DNA from 2 places in the Paenibacillus sp. T2-29 genome. Region 1 is predicted to be linked to the other one. Evidence: a T-box and tRNA genes for the amino acid it is inferred to sense, from the RefSeq annotation. Region 1 holds a T-box; the other holds one or more tRNA genes.
What was found. The T-box of region 1 lies ahead of argS (arginine--tRNA ligase). A T-box ahead of a tRNA ligase gene usually reads a tRNA of that ligase, here a tRNA-Arg.
Positions count from the first base shown of each region.

Region 2: it has a tRNA-Arg gene. The T-box ahead of argS (arginine--tRNA ligase) is inferred to sense a tRNA for this amino acid. The anticodon was not compared.

Region 1 is NZ_JBREVE010000003.1:467,792-482,393, reverse strand. It holds gene ACU1JV_RS11865 (L,D-transpeptidase) at 1-8, opposite strand, end outside; gene rsgA (ribosome small subunit-dependent GTPase A) at 91-1,188, opposite strand; gene ACU1JV_RS11855 (DUF2087 domain-containing protein) at 1,666-2,262, opposite strand; gene ACU1JV_RS11850 (YpdA family putative bacillithiol disulfide reductase) at 2,524-3,495, shown strand; gene ACU1JV_RS11845 (DUF441 domain-containing protein) at 3,518-3,961, shown strand; gene ACU1JV_RS11840 (hypothetical protein) at 4,101-4,613, shown strand; gene ACU1JV_RS11835 (HesB/YadR/YfhF family protein) at 4,743-5,045, opposite strand; gene ACU1JV_RS11830 (ABC transporter ATP-binding protein) at 5,632-7,389, shown strand; gene ACU1JV_RS11825 (ABC transporter ATP-binding protein) at 7,389-9,479, shown strand; gene ACU1JV_RS11820 (S-layer homology domain-containing protein) at 9,596-10,564, opposite strand; gene argS (arginine--tRNA ligase) at 10,842-12,566, opposite strand; T-box leader at 12,626-12,884, opposite strand; gene ACU1JV_RS11810 (four-helix bundle copper-binding protein) at 12,962-13,291, opposite strand; gene ACU1JV_RS11805 (MogA/MoaB family molybdenum cofactor biosynthesis protein) at 13,555-14,070, shown strand; gene ACU1JV_RS11800 (nicotinate phosphoribosyltransferase) at 14,136-14,602, opposite strand, start outside.
Region 2 is NZ_JBREVE010000022.1:463-5,969, forward strand. It holds gene ACU1JV_RS27895 (Crp/Fnr family transcriptional regulator) at 161-901, opposite strand; gene ACU1JV_RS27900 (GAF domain-containing protein) at 1,200-1,649, shown strand; gene ACU1JV_RS27905 (response regulator) at 1,793-2,446, shown strand; gene ACU1JV_RS27910 (PAS domain-containing sensor histidine kinase) at 2,439-3,542, shown strand; tRNA gene ACU1JV_RS27915 (tRNA-Gly) at 3,746-3,816, opposite strand; tRNA gene ACU1JV_RS27920 (tRNA-Pro) at 3,826-3,899, opposite strand; tRNA gene ACU1JV_RS27925 (tRNA-Arg) at 3,922-3,998, opposite strand; tRNA gene ACU1JV_RS27930 (tRNA-Cys) at 4,025-4,095, opposite strand; tRNA gene ACU1JV_RS27935 (tRNA-Gly) at 4,106-4,180, opposite strand; tRNA gene ACU1JV_RS27940 (tRNA-Leu) at 4,187-4,274, opposite strand; tRNA gene ACU1JV_RS27945 (tRNA-Lys) at 4,290-4,365, opposite strand; tRNA gene ACU1JV_RS27950 (tRNA-Gln) at 4,370-4,444, opposite strand; tRNA gene ACU1JV_RS27955 (tRNA-His) at 4,463-4,535, opposite strand; tRNA gene ACU1JV_RS27960 (tRNA-Tyr) at 4,552-4,637, opposite strand; tRNA gene ACU1JV_RS27965 (tRNA-Thr) at 4,642-4,717, opposite strand; tRNA gene ACU1JV_RS27970 (tRNA-Phe) at 4,743-4,815, opposite strand; tRNA gene ACU1JV_RS27975 (tRNA-Asp) at 4,866-4,942, opposite strand; tRNA gene ACU1JV_RS27980 (tRNA-Met) at 4,968-5,041, opposite strand; tRNA gene ACU1JV_RS27985 (tRNA-Val) at 5,052-5,127, opposite strand; tRNA gene ACU1JV_RS27990 (tRNA-Glu) at 5,134-5,205, opposite strand; tRNA gene ACU1JV_RS27995 (tRNA-Ser) at 5,237-5,328, opposite strand; tRNA gene ACU1JV_RS28000 (tRNA-Met) at 5,332-5,405, opposite strand; tRNA gene ACU1JV_RS28005 (tRNA-Asn) at 5,440-5,507, opposite strand, start outside.

The sequences.
Region 1 (14,602 bases):
TTCGGCATATGTTCACCCCTTTACACCATATGCCGACTACCACATAGATTTTCTTATATTTCTACAAATGATGTTACAAAACAGCTCGGCTTACCACTCCACATCACGTCGCCAACCGCTTCGCTGATCCTTACGGCCCGGAGTTGTACTTGAACGGCTATCCTTTCTACGTCGGTCTGCTTCCTTGCGTGCCTGATACTCTAGTTCCCGCTGCATCTTACGATAATTGTTCACTCTAGATTCTGATAATTCCCCTTTTTGGATAGCTTCCTCCACCGCACAGCCAGCTTCTCCCCTATGCTTACAATCGGCAAAACGACATTGCTGCGCGGTTTCCATAATATCGGCAAAGGTATGAGCTACACCCTTGGAATCATCCCACAGATTAAGCTCGCGCATCCCGGGTGTATCCAGCAAAACAGCTTGCTTTGCAATGGGAAAAAGCTGTCGGTGTGTGGTTGTATGCCTGCCTCGGCTGTCTTCCTCCCTCACATCCTGTGTCAGTTGAACTTCTGCTTCGGAAAGCCAGTTCACTATTGTGGATTTGCCACTACCAGAAGAGCCAGTCAAAGCAACCGTACAGCCAGGTTGAAGAAACGCTTCCAGCTGCTCTCTGCCTTCGTTCTGCAAAGCAGAAATAACGATAACAGGTACTCCAGGAGCAACTCCCTCCGCTTCTGCAACCCGCTGTTCGACATCGTCAGAAAGGTCACTCTTACTCAACACGACAACCGGGTTTACGCCGCTATTCCAGGCCATTATTAAATACCGTTCTAATCTGCGCATATTAAAATCATGATTCAACGCATTAACAAGAAAAAGCGTATCTACATTGGTTGCGATGAGTTGCTCTTTCGTCTCAAAGCCCGCGGCCTGTCTAGATATTTGGCTTTTGCGTGGCAAGACAGCATGGATTACTGCATCCGATACTTCGTCCGACGTGGTGATGGCCACCCAATCCCCTACAGCTGGCATTTCCGCTGGATCAACCATAGCATGCCTTAGCTTACCTGAAGCAGCTCCCCAGCGTTCCCCATCCATCGTAATAAGCTTCACCTTTTGCCCATAATCGGCAATCAAGCGGGCAGGACGTATCTGCGTGTTTCCTGCTCTTTCCTCATAGCTTTGCTTCCATTGGTCCCAAAAACCGTTCCAGTAATCAGACCAACCGTAATCGTGTATACTCATTATTTTCCTCCTGAAATTATGTTTAATTTTTCTGGATGTAACGTTACTCGATAGGTGTACATTTTCTCTCCGCAAGCAAACAACGCAAAAAATCCGCAGGGAAACCCCTGCGGAGGGTATACAGTTCAGGCGATGTGATCCGTTCGTTCACATATGCAAGCAGTCTTACATAGACCACTCCCAAAACCAACAAACGGATAACAAAACACTTGACCATAAAAAAATCCGCAGGGAATCACTCCCTGCGGATTTCGTTGGTTCTACTGTCCAACCAACTGCTGAGCTAAGACTATAGATCTATACAGTCTTTAGCCGTGCATCGTCCGTGCGGGAGACAAGTCATTCTGCTGCTGAACCCATCCATTCATGTTCATACGCATATAACATCGCCTCCTCCTAAAATTTCCTTTATCATACAAGTCCATCAATTGTCTGTCAAGGCTGATTTCAAACATTTTAAACTATTTCAAGTTTCGTTTAACGTACTTGATCCCATCGTGTCCACCTTTCACGCGGATTTAATTCGTACATTTCCCGCTCTCTGTACATAAACTGATGCATGATCAGTTCACGCCGAATCGTTGCAAAATCCTCATGGTATTGCTTGATCCATTCGTTTAGTTCACGTTCAGGATAGATGCGGCCTGGCTCCAGCTTTTCGGCGAGCATCTGAAGTACGATCAATTTTTTCTTATACTGGGCAGGAATTTGACGTAACTTGCCATCCTTGGCAAAAAAATTGCGTAAAACCGTTGCTTCCAACGTTTCATTCAGTTCGGACATATCTTCCTCTCCCTCTCCTTTTTCAAAGATAAAACGCACAGTCGCCTCGGCATGCTGCCGAATCAGCTCTGGATTCAGTGTAAAATACACCGTGTTTTTATCACGTCGTTCCTTAATTAACCCAACCTCACGGAGTTTGGAAGCATGATGCGTAACTGTAGGCTGTGATAGGTTCAGCTTTTTCGCCAAAGCTTGGCCATGCATTTCCCCACGGGATAAAAGGAGTAATATTCGCATACGTGTCGGGTCCGCAAGTGCTTTATGATAATTGACCATTTTATCTAGTTGCATTGTAACTGCACCTCTTTTCACTACTACAGGTTTGCTAAGCAAGCGAATTCGCTTAATCTAAATAGATATTCATCTAATTATATGTATGTTAAAATCGTCTGTCAATTCTTCCCTCACATTATCTCTTTCTGAATACGGCTGGATATTATGCACACATTACGGTAGGATTATTATTTGAAAACTTCTCACATACTGAGCTATTTGCATCAATTCTGAGATCCGTTTGACGAAATAAACCAATATAACTGGAGGTTCATCCAAATGCACGACGTAATCATTATCGGTGGCGGACCTTGCGGACTATCCGCTGCAATCGAATGCAGCCGCAGAGGTTTGCGAACGATCATTATTGAAAAAAGCAACATCGTTCACTCCATTTTTCTGTATCCGACAAATATGCAGTTTTTTAGCACCGCCGAACTATTGGAAATCGGTGATGTTCCGTTCAGCACTCCCAATGACAAGCCTTTTCGTCATGAAGCACTAGCGTACTATCGCAAAGTAGCCTCACATTATAACCTGGACATTCAGCATTATGAGGAGGCTCAATCCATTCAACGGCAGGAAGACGGTACATTTACCGTACATACCCTAAACAAACGGGAAATAACCAAGAGCTATTCGACACGCTATGTCGTAGTGGCTACGGGATATTTTGATCATCCGAACTATTTGGGTATTCCTGGGGAACAATTGGATAAAGTCACTCACTATTTCAGCGAAGCCCATCCCTATACAGGAACCCGGGTCGCAGTCATCGGCGGCAGTAACTCTGCGGTAGATGCAGCAATGGAATTGGTGCGGGTCGGGGCTACGATTGATATGGTTTATCGTCGTAATGAGTTGTCCCCATATATCAAACCGTGGGTTCGTCCATTGTTCGACAGTATGGTACAAAAAGGGAAGATCACGCTGCACTTAGGCGCACGCATTACCGAAATTCATCCAGACCATGTCATCGTTACTCCGATGAACACAGAAGCGTTCCAGCTCGAAAACGATTTTGTACTGGCACTAACAGGATTTCACCCAGAACGAAAACTACTGGAGTCTGTCGGCGTCCACATGGCTGAGGATCTGGACAAACCTGAATTTAATCCAGCCACGATGGAAACTAACATCCCAGGTATATATGTCGCCGGGGTCATCGCTTCAGGCAGCAATGCCAATGAAGTGTTTATTGAAACAGGTCGCTGGCACGGGCGTCAAATCGCCGAACATATCCAAGGTTAAACGATCGAAGGAGAACAACTGAATGGATTACAGCTCACTTATCTTACTGGTACTAGCCGGCCTTGGAATTATCAGTGGCAACTCAACCGTGACGATTGCTATGGTTGTACTACTACTGCTGCGGGTAACCAGCTTTCATACTGCTTTCCCCTGGCTTGAAAAGTATGGCCTAACGATCGGAATAATTATTTTGACGATTGGGGTCATGACCCCGCTAGCCAGCGGTAAAATCAGCATCAATCAGGTGACAGAGTCCTTCCTGCACTGGAAGTCCCTGCTCGCGATTGGTATCGGAATTCTGGTAGCCTACCTTGGCGGCCGCGGAGTAACTCTGATGTCCGGACAGCCTATTATTGTGACAGGTCTACTGATTGGGACCGTCATTGGCGTTGCCTTCTTTAAAGGGGTTCCGGTTGGACCTCTGATTGCTGCCGGGCTGCTCTCTTTATTAATCGGTCGCTCCTAAATTTTTGGACACAGGATTGAAAAGAGCCGTTCAACAAATATACAAATGAATGATAGCAATCTGCATATCTGGCTGAATTCAGTCCCGCTTTGTGTTATACTCATATCGCATAATTTGGTAAATGCAGGAGGCTTGACCGATGTCTCGACAATTTGTAACGGAAGCTGTAATGGTGGCTATATACGGCCAGTTACTTACATCTCCCGCCCCTGTGGAATATATAGTGCCCTACACATCACTGCTAGAGCTGTACGAATTCCAGGACAGCACAGAGCCTCTCATGGATAACCCTATGGACGATCAACATGTGAAGCAAAAGGTAAGTGAACTGATCAGTTATTTTGAAGAACCGTTGAATCAGAAAAAAATTCGACGTGCCCTTCAGATGCCTTGGGCGAAAAGCTTGCCGATCCTATTCGATGCCAATACATCACTCATTGTCATTAATGCAGTTGATACGGCGCATTACGGAGAATATTTTGATCCGATTGAAACCGAACTGGTGTTGACAGCTCAGCGTGAAGCATTACCCATCCTGACTGATCAATTGGACTGGATCCACCGCATTATCGAAGCTTCCGTACCTGTACATGTGTACGATATTGATGATTTTGATTTTGCAGTCGATGGTCCGATGTTTAACAACCCTTAACATACAACCTGCCCTAACCACAATAAAGCGGCGGAGTATCATGTGCAGGTTCATCTCCTGCCACACGATACTCCGCCGCTTTTCATGTCCATAAACCATTACTGGCACGCTATTTTTAACGTGGAGGCATTAAGCTTGTTCATCTTTTTCATAGGTGTAAATAATGTCGTCATGTTCCTCCAAATACTTCACTTCCAGATGATGGCCTTTCAGATACCAGTAATCCTGATCCTCCATATAAAACGTAATGCCAGCCGCTTCATGCTGTAATGCGGGGTGCTGCGGAGGCTCTACGGCAATTCCCAGAGAAAAGCCTGGATGCAACCCACCGCCGGAACTATAGCGAACAAAAAAACGGATGGAATCTCCACGATTCAAACCAAGCTCCTTAATGTACCACTGTGCCGCAGGTTCAGTTACCTGTATGCTCATGCGTTATGCTCATCTCCTTGTACAAATGACGTCTTGGCAATTATATCATAGCATCTTTTGAAATAACGACCAACCGTCTCTCCCCATGCGGCTTCCTGGACAAGTCATATACATTTTTTTGAAAAAGGTTTGACAATTCGCAAAAGAGGGTGTTAAGATTCAACCATACGAGATCCATTTTGAAATTTATTACCAATTTGAACGATAACTCATGTAAGAATGAACCCATTTTGAGAAAGAAAGGAGTGTTTCCGGTGCTAAAATTTATGATTGTATTTCACCCACATCTACAAACACAACAACTTCATACCGGAGCATCTCCCCTGTCGCATCCTTCAGAATTGGGCCATTCCTGTTGTATGGTTTAATACGAGTGGCTGCCTGCGTTTAAGCAGTTTTTCAGTGGCGAGTATGCTGAGAATACCTGCGCGCCATATGATATTGAGATTTAAGGCATATCGTCTGCGGACGGTATGCCTTTTTTGCGCCTGTTGCCGAATTATACTTATGGCAGCAAGCCGCTGTTGTTTCTTCAAAATGGTACACAACTCTCGAATGAACTTGACATGAAAGGATGGGATTCCTCTTGTTTTCAGTACTCAAAAATTTAGGCTGGTTTTTTAAAAGAGAACGAAGCCGATACTCCATTGGATTGTTTTTGCTGATTGCGGTTGGCGTTTTGGAGCTCGCTCCACCTCGGCTGCTAGGCAGCGCCATTGATGAGATTGTACGTGGTTCGATTTCCTGGTCCTCGCTTTGGCGTTATATTTTGTACATCATAGGGATTCTTGCCATCATCTACTACATTACGTACATATGGATGCACAAGCTGTTTGGTGGTGCTAATCTGGTGGAGCGCCTATTGCGTACACGTTTTATGAATCATTTGCTGCGGATGACCCCTCCATTTTTTGAACGCAATCGTACAGGTGATCTGATGGCTCGTGCCACGAACGACCTTCGCTCTGTAGCAAGTACAGCAGGCTTCGGTATGTTGACATTAACAGACTCCACTGTCTACCTTACCGTTGTATTGGTTGCCATGGGCACCCTGATTAGCTGGAAGCTAACACTGGCGGCCATTCTGCCCCTTCCTTTTATTGCGCTGGCCATGAGTATTTACGGTAAAGCCGTACATGAGCGTTACACACTGGCACAGGATGCATTTGGCGATATGAACGACCAAGTGTTGGAGTCGGTGGCAGGTATCCGTGTCATTCGAGCTTATGTGCAAGAACGAATGGACGAAAAACGTTTTGCCGATATTACTGAGGATGTGTTCCGTAAAAACTTGGCAGTTGCCCGGATGGATGCTCTCTTTGAACCAACGATCCGTTTATGTGTAGGACTTAGCTACGTTATCGGTCTCGGGTATGGTATTTATCTGGTATTTCATAACGATATCACGCTAGGCGAACTAGTATCTTTTAACATGTATCTAGGAATGATGATTTGGCCGATGTTTGCTATTGGCGAGCTAATTAACATTATGCAGCGCGGTAGCGCTTCTCTGGACCGGGTCAATGAAACTCTCGATGTCCAGCCAGACGTTCAGAATGTAGCTCAACCTGTTCCAGTGGATCGTCCCGAATCCATCACCATGAAAGACGTGACTTTCCGTTATCCTACCTCCACTGTTGACAATCTGTCACATGTGAACCTGGAGCTCAAACGCGGAGAAACACTAGGTGTCGTTGGTCGAACAGGCAGCGGGAAATCCACTTTGCTCAAACAGCTATTGCATGAATATCCGACTGGCAGTGGTGATATTTTAATTTCCGGCACCCGGCTGGAGGACATTGCAGTAGAACAATTACACAGCTGGATTGGCTACGTGCCGCAAGAACAAATCTTGTTCTCCAAATCGGTGCGCGAGAACATTCAGTTCGGGAAGCCCGGGGCAGATGATGGCGACATCATGGAAGCGATCCGTACGGCTGCCTTTGACCAAGATTTGGGTACCCTGTCCGATGGGCTGGATACACTGGTCGGAGAAAAAGGCATCGCCCTGTCCGGCGGTCAGAAGCAGCGTGTTTCGCTTGCGCGCGCCTTTATCGGTGATCCAGATGTTCTAGTGCTCGACGATGCACTGTCAGCAGTAGATGCTCGCACGGAAGCACGTATTATTGACAATATCCGGCATAAGCGCTCGGGTAAAACAACCTTGATCTCCACTCACCGTCTATCGGCTGTAGAGCATGCAGACCGGATCGTCGTGCTGGAGCAAGGACGCATTATTGAGGAAGGAACCCACAACGAGCTGCTTCAGGCTGACGGATGGTACCGACAACAATATGAACGGCAACAAGTGGAATCTGATCTGACCTCAGGGGAGGTATCCTAATGAAACCCAATATCGGCAAAAGACTGTTCCAGTATGCACTGACGAGCAAAGCGGGTTTTATTGCCGCTCTTATCGCCTTGGCTATTGGAGTAGCCGCCGAGCTGGCCGGTCCCTTCATCGCCAAAACGATGATTGACGACCATATGCTCGCTATTGAAAAACCATTTTATGAGACGACTAGTGTGGACGGCGCTGTAAGTTATGCTGGAACCCATTTTAAACGTGAAGATCGCTTTGAAGCCGGGGAGGCCAAAGGGCGCGAAGCGAGGATTTTACAAGTTGGCAAATCTTTTGTATTTGTCGATGGCTCTGTCCAAGTAGCGGATGGTAACCGATCCTTTACGAACGGTACGTTGACCGTGACACGCAGCTCCGACACCTTTCATTACAAAGCCAAGGCTTTAACCGCTGATGAGCTGTATAGCTTTTATAAACCAGAAATGCCCGGCATCTTTCAGCTGATTGGGTGGTATTGCTTCTTTTTGGTCGTTTCGATTTTTGCCGAATTCGGCAAAACATACTGGCTGCAATCCTCGGCGAACAAGGTCATTCAGAAGCTTCGACTTGATCTCTACGCACACATTCAGCGCTTGCCAGTTTACTTTTTTGATAACTTACCCGCAGGCAAGGTCGTATCCCGTGTTACGAATGACACGGAGGCAGTCAAAGATTTGTTTGTGGCTGTACTCTCCAACTTCACTTCAGGGATTGTAACGATGATAGGGGTATATGTTGCACTCTTTTTACTGGACTTCAGACTGGGTCTGATCTCTCTATTTATTGTACCGTTACTGATCTTATGGATCATATTGTACCGCAAGGTTGCAACTCGCTATAACACGATCATTCGGTCCAGACTCAGTGAGATTAATGCGATTATCAATGAATCCATTCAGGGGATGTCCATTATTCGCGTATTCCGGCATCAGAAACAAACACAGCAAGAGTTTGAAGAGTTGAATGATGACTATATGAAGCATCAGAATAAAATGCTGAATTTGAACGCTTTTACTTCGCATAATTTGGTCAACGTATTGAGAAACCTCGCCTTCGCTGTCGTGTTGTGGTATTTTGGATCTGCAGCGCTTGGCACTACAGGTAGTGCGATATCATTAGGGGTATTGTATGCCTTCGTCGATGTGTTGGGTCGATTGTTCCAACCTATTACGGGTATGGTCAACCAGCTCGCCGTACTGGATACTTCCATCGTATCCTCAGGACGTGTATTTGAATTGATGGACGAAACTGGAGAGCCAGTGACAGACGGTACTATGCCGCGTTACAAAGGCCAGGTAGAATTTAACGACGTTTCCTTTGCCTACAAAAAGGATGATGTGCTTAAGCATATTTCCTTTACAGCACAGCCTGGTCAAACGGTTGCCCTTGTCGGGCATACCGGATCAGGTAAGAGTTCGATTATCAACCTGCTATTCCGGTTCTATGATCCGCAAAAAGGGTCGATCACCATTGACGGAACGCCTGTCAAAAATATTCCTAAGCAATGGCTTCGCCATCATATGGGTATTGTTCTTCAAGATCCATATTTGTTCACAGGTACGGTAGCCTCTAATGTCAGTCTCGGCGACAGCAGAATTACGAGAGAACAGGTGAATAAAGCGCTGCATGACGTTGGAGCCGACAAACTGTTAGCCCATTTGCCCCAAGGATTTGATGAGCCTGTTATTGAAAAAGGCAGTACCTTATCCGCCGGGCAACGCCAGCTTATTTCGTTTGCTCGCGCGTTAGCCTTTGATCCTGCCATTTTAATTCTGGATGAAGCTACCGCCAACATTGATACCGAAACGGAAGCACTCATTCAATCTGCTCTTGAGGTGCTCAAAAAGGGACGTACGACCTTTATCATTGCCCACCGTTTGTCCACCATTCGTAGTGCAGACCAAATTTTGGTGCTGCATCGGGGTGAAATTGTTGAACGGGGTAGCCATGACGAGCTTATGGCCCAAGGCGGACGTTACTTCCAAATGTATCAACTCCAGTCAGGAACGGTTGCAGCAGAATCTGCGTCTTCCTCAGCTACACATCCTGTGCAAAATGACTTGCTTACAGGCAAAGTCGCATTTAAAGCTTAAATAATACTAGAGCTTGGGCTTACAATTAACATTTAGCAAGAAAAAGCCAGCGGTCTCCATTCTTATGGGGGGAACTCGCTGGCTTTATTTTATATATTGACATATGGCTTAAAGTTTTATTTAGCTACAGACGTGCCTGTTCCTGTGGGCGGAAGCACGGTTCCATCGACTGCTTTGAGCGTAACCTTATACTTACTGTCTACCAATGTACTGGTGTGGGTATCCGTAATGACTTGAATATTCATTTCCCCTGGTTTTGGACTAGTCAGCTTGTAGTAAATGACTGCATTCGTATCATCTACGTAGTCGATGTGATCCACTTCAATGCGGTAACCTGGATTAGGTGCCTGCAGACGGGTGATGGTCACTTTGTTCTGTTGGTCATTCGCCTTCTCTATGCTCATACTAATATTAGTTTGTTGAACCGGATCTACAGGCTCAGCTGGATTTTCCGGAGTGGCTTGCACCGGTTTATAACTTTGTACAAACTCGGATGCATGGTAGACCATTTCTGCTGCCTCCATCCGTGTTACTTTACGATCCGGGTTAAAGTTGCTTTCTTTGTCCAATTTTGCAATTTTGGTCAACAGGAGAAATTGCACTGCTTCGTTCGACTCTTGGTCTAATTTTTTGCCATCTGCTACATTAATGAACATACGAACCGTAGGATATTCACCTGTTGCACTCACGGCTTTGTACAGAATATTCGCGAATTGTTCCCTTGTCATACGGGTGCTCGGATCAATATCCGGTGACAGAGGGATTTGGTGCTGGACTGCAATCCGATAGGAATCGGCATACCATGCGGAAGCCGGAATGTTTGCAAAGGAGCCCGTGGTGAAATCAGGCATAACCTGAAAATCCATCGCACGAACAACCAAGTGTACTCCTTGTGCATACGTGAGTGTTTGATCTGGTGCAAACTTATCTTTGGTTATCCCTTGAATAATTCCTTTATTCTGAAGTGAACTTACGATCTTCTCCTGCTCAGCTCCCTTTATATCTCGAAAAGCAGAAGCCGACGTAGCCACAGCCAATGAACAGACGACAAGCAGCGCAGCTGCCACGCTTTTATTTTTAATCATGAGATACACCTCCATGTTTACTTTGCTTCTATACTTACGGACGCAATAAAACCATCAAATGTTTCAAATATGCACAAATTGGTTGCAAAACAATGGAATACCTTAGCTATTAGTGTAACCCGTCTTGCTCTTTTCCGCTCACCATATCCATGCAAACCCAAAAGTGTCTATGACAGTTTTCCTTTTGCAGCACCTTTTAGAGAAAAAGAGCTGACTCGCAGTAATTTAGCTAGCAAAAGCAGCAGTGTACCTAACAAAAATACCCACTTGTGGTAGCTTACATCCGATTAGGAGCTTTCAGTCCAAGAAGTCGCAGTGTACTTGCCAGCATATCCGCAGTCTGTTCCGCCAACTGAATGCGCCACTGTCCACCATCGACAATCCTTTCCTTAGCATAAAAACGGTTGAACGCTTGTGCTGTATCTAATGCAAATCTCGCAATAACCGAAGGTTCCAGTTGCCTAGCAGCACGTATTAGCTGTCCGTGATAGCGATCCAACTGCTTAAGCAGCGCCCAGCCTGCGTCACCCAGCATTTCATCCGAAACGATATTCAAATCAGGAGAATGCCCGTCTTGGGCAAGGACGTTGTCACTGGAATTAGAATCAACATCAGAGCGGGCGTGAGCTTTCTCCAAAAGACTGCGTATGCGCGCATGAGTATACTGCACATAAGGGCCAGTCTCACCTTCAAAGGTCAGTGCCTCCTCTAACGAAAAATCCACTTCATTCAGACGGTTATTTTTTAAATCGCCAAAAATAATCGCTCCGATGCCAACGTCTTCAGCTATTGCCTGTTGCTCCAGCAAATTGGGATTTTTCTCCGTAATGATGGCTTGAGCACGCGCTACAGCTTCATCCAGCACTTCCTCCAGTTTCACCACCTTGCCGCGTCTTGTGGACATTTTTTTGCCTGCAAACCGCATTAAACCAAACGGTACATGCTCACATTGCTCTGCCCATGTCTCCCCTGCATGCTTCAGCACCGCAAATACCTGTTGGAAATGTAACTTCTGTTCCCCGCCAACGACATACAGCAGGCGATCAGCCTTCATCACTTCATGACGATAAATCGCTGTTGCCAGATCACGGGTGGGATAAATGGTAGTCCCATCTTTTTTCAAAATAAGACACGGCGGCAGTTGCTCGTCTTCCAGACGAACCACAAGCGCTCCATCACTTTCTTCCAGCAGTCCTTTTGCTCTTAATTGGGCAACAACTGCCTGCATTTTATCATTGTAAAAACTTTCCCCCAACACATGGTCAAACGAAATGTTAAGACGTTGGTACATACGGTCAAATTCACCCAGACTGACTTCAACAAAAAACTCCCACAGTTGTTGAGCCTCAGTATCCCCCTGCTCCAAACGTCGGAACCACTCGCGGCCTTCATCATCCAAAGACGGATCATGCTCGGCCTCCTGATGAAAACGGACATATAGCTTCAACGATTCCCCGATCGGATCATGTTGTAGCTGCTCCTCATTGCCCCATCTTTTATAGGCCGCAATTTGCTTGCCAAATTGTGTCCCCCAATCCCCTAGATGATTCACACTAATCGGCACATATCCGGTTTCACCAAGTATGCGATACAAGGCGGCACCAATAACAGTAGAGCGAAGATGACCGATACCAAATGGTTTGGCAATATTGGGCGAAGACATATCAATCACTACTCGCTGTCCATATCCGATATTGGGCTTGAGAAACTCAGCCTTGCTCAATTCAGCAATCATTGGTGGAATATGAACAGATCGATCCAATGTAATATTTACATAGGCACCCGATGCTGAAGCAGTTAGACCCGCTTCATGGCTTACTAGCTCTGCCAATTCCATTGCAATATGCTGTGGAGACTTTCGAAATTTTTTAGCCAGCACAAAACAGGGAAACGCCACATCTCCCCATTCAGGCTGCGGAGGCACCTCGAATAAAGATAAAACTTCTTTCTCCTCCAAGCCCGTATGAGCTACAATAGCTTGGGTAGCAATCATCAACAACATGTTCCTCTCTCCTTCTTTTTATAAGATCTAACAAAAAAAGCCCTCGCCTCTTGATATAATCAAGAGACGAGAACTTCGATATCCCGCGGTACCACTCTTCGTAAATCGGTTGTATAGCTAAAGCTAGCTTACACAAAATCGCGATTTCACTCCATTGACAAATAACGGTGTCTGCCGGGCTGATCTACTAGAAGCTTTTATCGTTGGATCAACCGTCTCCCGGGTGCGCTTCACATCGGATTTCATACCGGCTTTCACCTCTTCCGGCTCGCTGTAATGATACGGTTCCGTTGCTACTCTCCCGTTCCTTGACGTTAATTCCCACCATTATACAAACCTATTTAGTAGAAAGCAACCTTTTATTCCCTCTTCAGGGACTAGTTCTGTATATGTAATTACACTGCCACCAATTGGCGACAGGCTTCAACACAATGACGGCAGGCTTCTGCACAATGTTTGCAATGATTATGGGAATGCTTGCTGCATTCAGCAGCACATACCTCACAGGCTTTGGCACATAGCTCACAGATTTCCTCGGCAAAATCCGTTCCGCGCTGCAACATTTGAGCAGCAAACCCACATATCTCTGCGCATTCCCTACTCACTCGAATACATTCACGCAGCATAGCTAGATCATATTCCTTCAAACTTGCTACATAGCATACATTGCAAGCGTTCATACATTCCAGGCAAGCATCCACGCATTTTTGGTATGAATGATTCATAATACATTACCTCCCAGTTGTTGATCCTGCTGTACTATTACCCGCTGAACCTTGAAATTAATCATTTGATGTTCGCGCTTTCAACAAAATAAACCCAGAAAATCCCGACTTATGTAAGGAAGTGTACTATATTCCAAGGTGTAAGCGCAAGGATATTAATCACATAACTTTTTAGCCTTTGTTTCTGACTTGCATCCAGTCTGTCATTCCTCTATTGTAAAAAAAGAGTATGCTTAACCACTGATCAAGGAGTGAACATTGTAATGAATATAACATCTGTAGAGGAGCACCGACAGGAATCTCCGCAACAGGTTAACTGCATGGTCGTGACCGTCTCGGATACACGTACCATGGAAACCGATACTGGGGGACGACTGCTCAAGGAACTACTAGAAACGAATGGGTACAAGGTTGTTCGATATGTTATCGTCAAGGACGACTATGAAGGAATCCGGCTGTTGGTAGCCGAAGCTGCGGCACATGAGGACATCGAGGCTGTACTTTTAACAGGTGGTACTGGCATCTCTCCGCGTGATACTACATATGAAGCCGTCTCCTCTCTACTGGATAAGGAACTACCTGGGTTTGGAGAAATCTTCCGTTACTTAAGCTTTGCTGAGGACATTGGATCAGCAGCTATATTAAGCCGGGCTGTAGCGGGCACTGTGGGCCAGACAGCTGTGTTTTCTATGCCTGGCTCCCGCGGAGCCGTTCGTTTGGCAATGGAACGCATTATTGTCCCTGAGCTGCGTCATGTAATGAGAGAAATTTATAAATAAGCTCCTATTTACACATTGCAGATACAAAAAAGGCACCCCATACATAGATGAGGTGCCTCTTCACATTATTCCTTTTCTTCAACTTCGGGCTGCATGTAGCTGTCAATCAGCTTTTGCTTCAGCTCCCATACCTTCTCACTAAGATTTACGCGATAAATTTCAGGGTTCAGCTTCCGCAAATATTCTGGCCAAAACAGTTTCAACTGTGATGCATGATAGGCACGAATTTCATCCAGTTCAGGAAGCTCGTATACCTTCTGCCCATTTACAAAAATAGGTTCAAGCATCGGTACAGCTTCATAATTTTCTACATACTTCTTCATATATGGATGCAAAGGGTTAAACAGCTTCAGGCGCTTACCATTACGCGGACGTTCTTCATCCGGGAAAGAAATGTAATCAGCTACAGCTCTCCCTTTCTTCTTATCCACAATACGGTATACATCCTTTTTGCCTGGTGTAGATACTTTTTCCGGGTTACCCGAGATTTTAATCGTCGGCAGCATTTCACCGTCCACTTCCCGCTCAACCA
Region 2 (5,507 bases), on a different contig from region 1:
ACATGTACTACTTTTAAAAAAAACTATATCGTTGATTTGCCGCTAAACGCGTCGTCGATTTTTTTGATATTTATAATACTCGTTCCTTTTATTTGCTTATTGTCAGAAGACTTACAATTAGACGGAGTCTTTTAGCCCCCGCCTAACGATGCTCATCATTTTATAACCTGCAAATCTCATGGGCACAGTGGCCATACGAAGGACAACAGCACATGGCACGCAACACCTTCAGGTCATGAATGACGATTTTTCCGTCTCTCGTATCCAAGGTTCCCTGCTCTTTTAGCGAGCTCAGCATCCGATTCACACTTTCGCGCGTTGCTCCAATCATCTCGCCCAGTTCGGAGTGACTTAGCTTCATGTTCAGTAAAATGCCATCCTTCACAGCTACACCACATGTATTACTTGCACGGATCAGTGTAGACGCTAGTGCCCCCGTTTTACCATACAACAGTAAGTCCCGAAACCGTGATTGCATAATTCGTTGCTTCATTGCCATCCACTGTATGAACTGAAGCGCCATTTCCCCGTTCTTAGACAGGAGTGACTCCAGGTCCTTAACAAGCACAACACCTAACTCACACACATCGGCTGTTTCTGCAGTACAACTATACTCTTCCCCATCTATCCCACTAAACTCCCCGATCAAATCGCCTTGGTGCTGAATAGTCAGAATCAATTCTTTACCGTCTTCTGTCGATTTACGGAGTTTAACATGACCCGAATGTATATAATAAAGCTGCTCCGCATCATCACCCTCTCGAAAAAGCATAACGCCTGCCTTTACCTTCTTCCAGGACATGATATCTTTTAACAGCTCAAAATGCTCTTCCGTCAGAAAAAGTTGAATCCCCGTGCGCTGCGTTTCGTCCCTAAACCGTTCCATACAAGTGGCTTGCATATTAGCGTCCTCCTCGTGTTTACCTGATATCTTTATCATAATGTTTTGATTCCTGGGTTGTTATCGGGAGAACACCTGATTTTGCACCTCTCTACTCCCTGATTTGCAGTGATAAATATCACTTCCAGAATTATCTAATGCCCCATTTATCGCCCCACCTCTTATTGATTACCCAGTCTAATGAAAAGTCAGTGTTTCCTGCGCCTATAGATCAGGGGGTTCCCTGAATTACTTTTGTACCTGTCGGAATTACAATAAATTAGAGCTACAGTTGGTTAAGATAAAGGATGTGTCTTCTATGCTACAAATAACGGATGAAATGCGAAATGAACTGAACCAGTTGCGAGATCATGTTTATGGGGATCTCACTGCACTTGCATCTATGTCCAGGTCAGGGGGTAAGTTGCATTGGTATTATGCCTCCGGCAGCCGAAACAATCGCTATCGCCTTATCTCTTTTAAAGTCGGTCATGGGATTGCCGGGATGGCTGTTCGTCTGGGGCGTACCGTAACCGTTAGCGCTTTAATATCAGGCAGTATACGTTTACGTCAAGAATGTGCGCTTATGCTGGCCGAACAGTTACATTCTGCAGTAGCCATTCCCTTTTCCAGTACAGGAGACTTGCCAAACGGTGTGCTACTTGTTGGTAACCGTGATGTGAGGACATTCACCGATTCTGATGTAGCCAAGGCCACCCAAGTCGCACATCGCCTTGGCCAGTTATGTACTCTCCCTCTCACTCCATAGATTGATATTTGAAGAAAAATAAAATTATAAATATAAGTGATTATGAAAAGCTCATCTAACTATCTCTGTTGATTGAAATCCCTAAAATTTGCTATGATTATGACAAAACGCACGGTTTTTTTACCGTTCGAGGGGATGACTAATTGATTCGTATACTAGTAGTGGATGATCATGTTGTCGTACGTTCTGGCCTTATGGCCCTATTGGACGGCAAAAACGGTATTAAGGTAGTAGGAGATGCAGCAGACGGGGATGAAGCAATCCGCAAAGCGGTGGAGCTACAACCTGATGTCGTGCTCATGGATTTTAGTATGCCCCCTGGCAAAGATGGTCTCACGGCAACCACCGAATTAAAAAAACAGTTGCCGGATACAGAAGTGCTTATTTTAACGATGCATGATGATGAGGAATATCTGTTCCGAGCCATTCAAGCCGGAGCATCTGGATATATTTTAAAAAGTGCACCTCATGAGGAATTACTCGCTGCCATCCAGTCTGTGGCCGAAGGCAGTGCCTATCTATACCCCAATGCAACCAAACGCCTGATGAGTGAATATCTGGACAAAATCAAACAAGAGGGCATAGCCGGACCGTATGAATCCCTGTCTGAGCGGGAAAAAGAGATCCTATCATGGGTAGCCAAAGGATATGCCAACAAGGAAATTGCCGAACACCTGGTGATTAGCGTCAAAACCGTAGAGTCCCACAAAAGCAACCTTATGGAGAAGCTTAACTTGAAAACACGGCCTGAGTTGGTCAAATTTGCACTGAAAAAGGGGTTGCTCCATTATGAATGAACCTTCTAACCCTTTACTGCAGCCCGCCTTTGGGGAGTCAACCGATAAACTACTGAATGATTTGGAAATTCATATACCAGATTCTCCTTTTCTCCATGTACTGCGTAGTTCTCTCCACCAGCTATCCAATCTTAAATTTGCTCTAGATACATCTTCCATCGTTGCTCTGACCGATCATCGAGGAATTATTCAGTACGTAAACGATAAGTTCTGTGAGATTTCGCAATATAGTCGTGAAGAATTGATCGGGCAGGATCATCGCCTCATTAATTCGGGCTATCATACTCGAGCCTTCATGAAGAACCTGTGGACTACGATCCGCTCAGGTGAGGTATGGCAGGGAGAAATACGAAATCGTGCTAAAGATAACAGCTACTACTGGGTGAATACCACGATTGTTCCATTTATGGACGAGGAAGGTAAACCCTATCAGTACTTAGCGATCCGTAATGAAGTAACTAAATTAAAAAAAGTAGAGGCAGAGCTTCAGACCATGATGACGCAAGTCATGCAAATACAAGAGGAAGAGCGTAAACGCTTTTCAAGAGAGCTTCATGATGGGATTGGTCAAAGCCTGTTTTCACTTATTATTCAACTAGATAGCCAACTAGCTGAACAGCCCAGTGCTACTCTGGAAAATCTGCGTACACAGGTAACTGATATCATTAAAGATGTTCGTGGCTTAGCGTGGGAACTTCGTCCCTCAGTTCTGGATGATTTGGGTGTCGTACCGGCCCTAAGAACTTATATTGAAAATTTCTGTTCGCATTACGGAATCGAAGTGCATTTTCAATGTACTTTACGTAAACGCCTTGATATCCGAAAAGAAATAGCAATCTATAGAATTGTACAAGAAGCACTGACGAATGTGGCTAAATACGCAGATGTAGCAGAAGCATACGTTGATGTAGAGGATCAAGACGAAATAATAAAAGTAACTATTCGGGATGAGGGTATGGGCTTCTCTGGAGAATCCAAAGGAGAGGGAGTTGGATTGTTCAGCATGGAAGAACGAGCTAGAGGAGTAGGCGGCTTCATGAGCATGACTTCTGCTCCAAATCAGGGAACCTCTATCCAACTAACCATTCCAGTGTAAAATCTGTGCACTAGATCAGTTATCGGTGTATCCCCCTGCAGGAACAGGAGAGATACACCGATGGCAAGCACTAACAATAGCCATCACTTTGTGGAATCTATGGAATATAAATGTACAAAAAAAGAGAGAGCTCTGTCCCCAGACAGGCTCTCTTTATTTATAAGGTGTCACCACTGAGGCAACAAGAATCCGCTATAGCAAAAAGCGGGTGATGGGAATCGAACCCACGCTACCAGCTTGGAAGGCTGGAGTTCTACCATTGAACTACACCCGCAAATCAGTATCGGGATGACACGATTTGAACATGCGACCCCCTGGTCCCAAACCAGGTGCTCTACCAAGCTGAGCTACATCCCGACATTATACATTTTTCAAGAAATGGCGCGCCCTGAGAGATTCGAACTCCCGGCCTTTTGATTCGTAGTCAAACGCTCTATCCAGCTGAGCTAAGGGCGCATATTAAATTCCATAATGAGCAGTCAAGGCGCCACCCAGATTTGAACTGGGGATGAAGCTTTTGCAGAGCTTTGCCTTACCACTTGGCTATGGCGCCGTATGGATAATGGAGCGGACGACGGGAATCGAACCCGCGACCCTCGCCTTGGCAAGGCGATGCTCTACCGCTGAGCCACGTCCGCAAAATATGGTGCGGTCGAGAGGACTCGAACCTCCACGGGGGGTTAGCCCACACGGACCTGAACCGTGCGCGTCTGCCAATTCCGCCACGACCGCAAAATAATTTATAAATGGTGAGCCATGAAGGACTCGAACCTTCGACACCCTGATTAAAAGTCAGGTGCTCTACCAACTGAGCTAATGGCTCTTAATGGCTGGGGATATAGGATTTGAACCTATGCATGACGGAGTCAAAGTCCGTTGCCTTACCGCTTGGCTAATCCCCATTAAATTAAGAATCAAAGGGCGGCCGATGGGGCTTGAACCCACGAATGCCGGAGTCACAGTCCGGTGCGTTAACCACTTCGCCACGACCGCCATATGATTATAAAACTGGTGGAGGATGATGGATTCGAACCACCGAACCCGTAAGGGAGCAGATTTACAGTCTGATGCGTTTGGCCACTTCGCTAATCCTCCAAAATGGTGCCGGCGAGAGGACTTGAACCCCCAACCTACTGATTACAAGTCAGTTGCTCTACCAATTGAGCTACACCGGCACATTACCAATTCCCACTTGAAAGGTGGCTCGGGACGGAATCGAACCGCCGACACGAGGATTTTCAGTCCTCTGCTCTACCGACTGAGCTACCGAGCCATATTTAATTTTATAAATATACCATATAGTTCGTACTATATGCATATAAATGGCGGAACTGACGGGATTCGAACCCGCGATCTCCTGCGTGACAGGCAGGCATGTTAGGCCTCTACACCACAGTTCCAGAGGCATTTCCAATAGGAAATTAATTGCGGGGGCAGGATTTGAACCTACGACCTTCGGGTTATGAGCCCGACGAGCTACCGAACTGCTCCACCCCGCGATATAAAATATGGTGGAGGCTGAGGGGATCGAACCCCCGACCCTCTGCTTGTAAGGCAGATGCTCTCCCAGCTGAGCTAAGCCTCCATATTATGACCCGTAGGGGATTCGAACCCCTGTTACCTCCGTGAAAGGGAGGTGTCTTAACCCCTTGACCAACGGGCCTTACAAAATGAATTCTGATTTAATAAATTTATGGCGGAGAGAGAGGGATTCGAACCCTCGCACCACTTTCGCAGTCTAACCCCTTAGCAGAGGGTCCCCTTATAGCCACTTGGGTATCTCTCCGAGTAGCGGCAGAGGGGATCGAACCCCCGACCTCACGGGTATGAACCGTACGCTCTAGCCAGCTGAGCTACGCCGCCACCTTATATATAAAATTCAGAAGTATTAAAAATATGGCTCCCCGAACAGGACTCGAACCTGTGACAACTCGATTAACAGTCGAGTGCTCTACCAACTGAGCT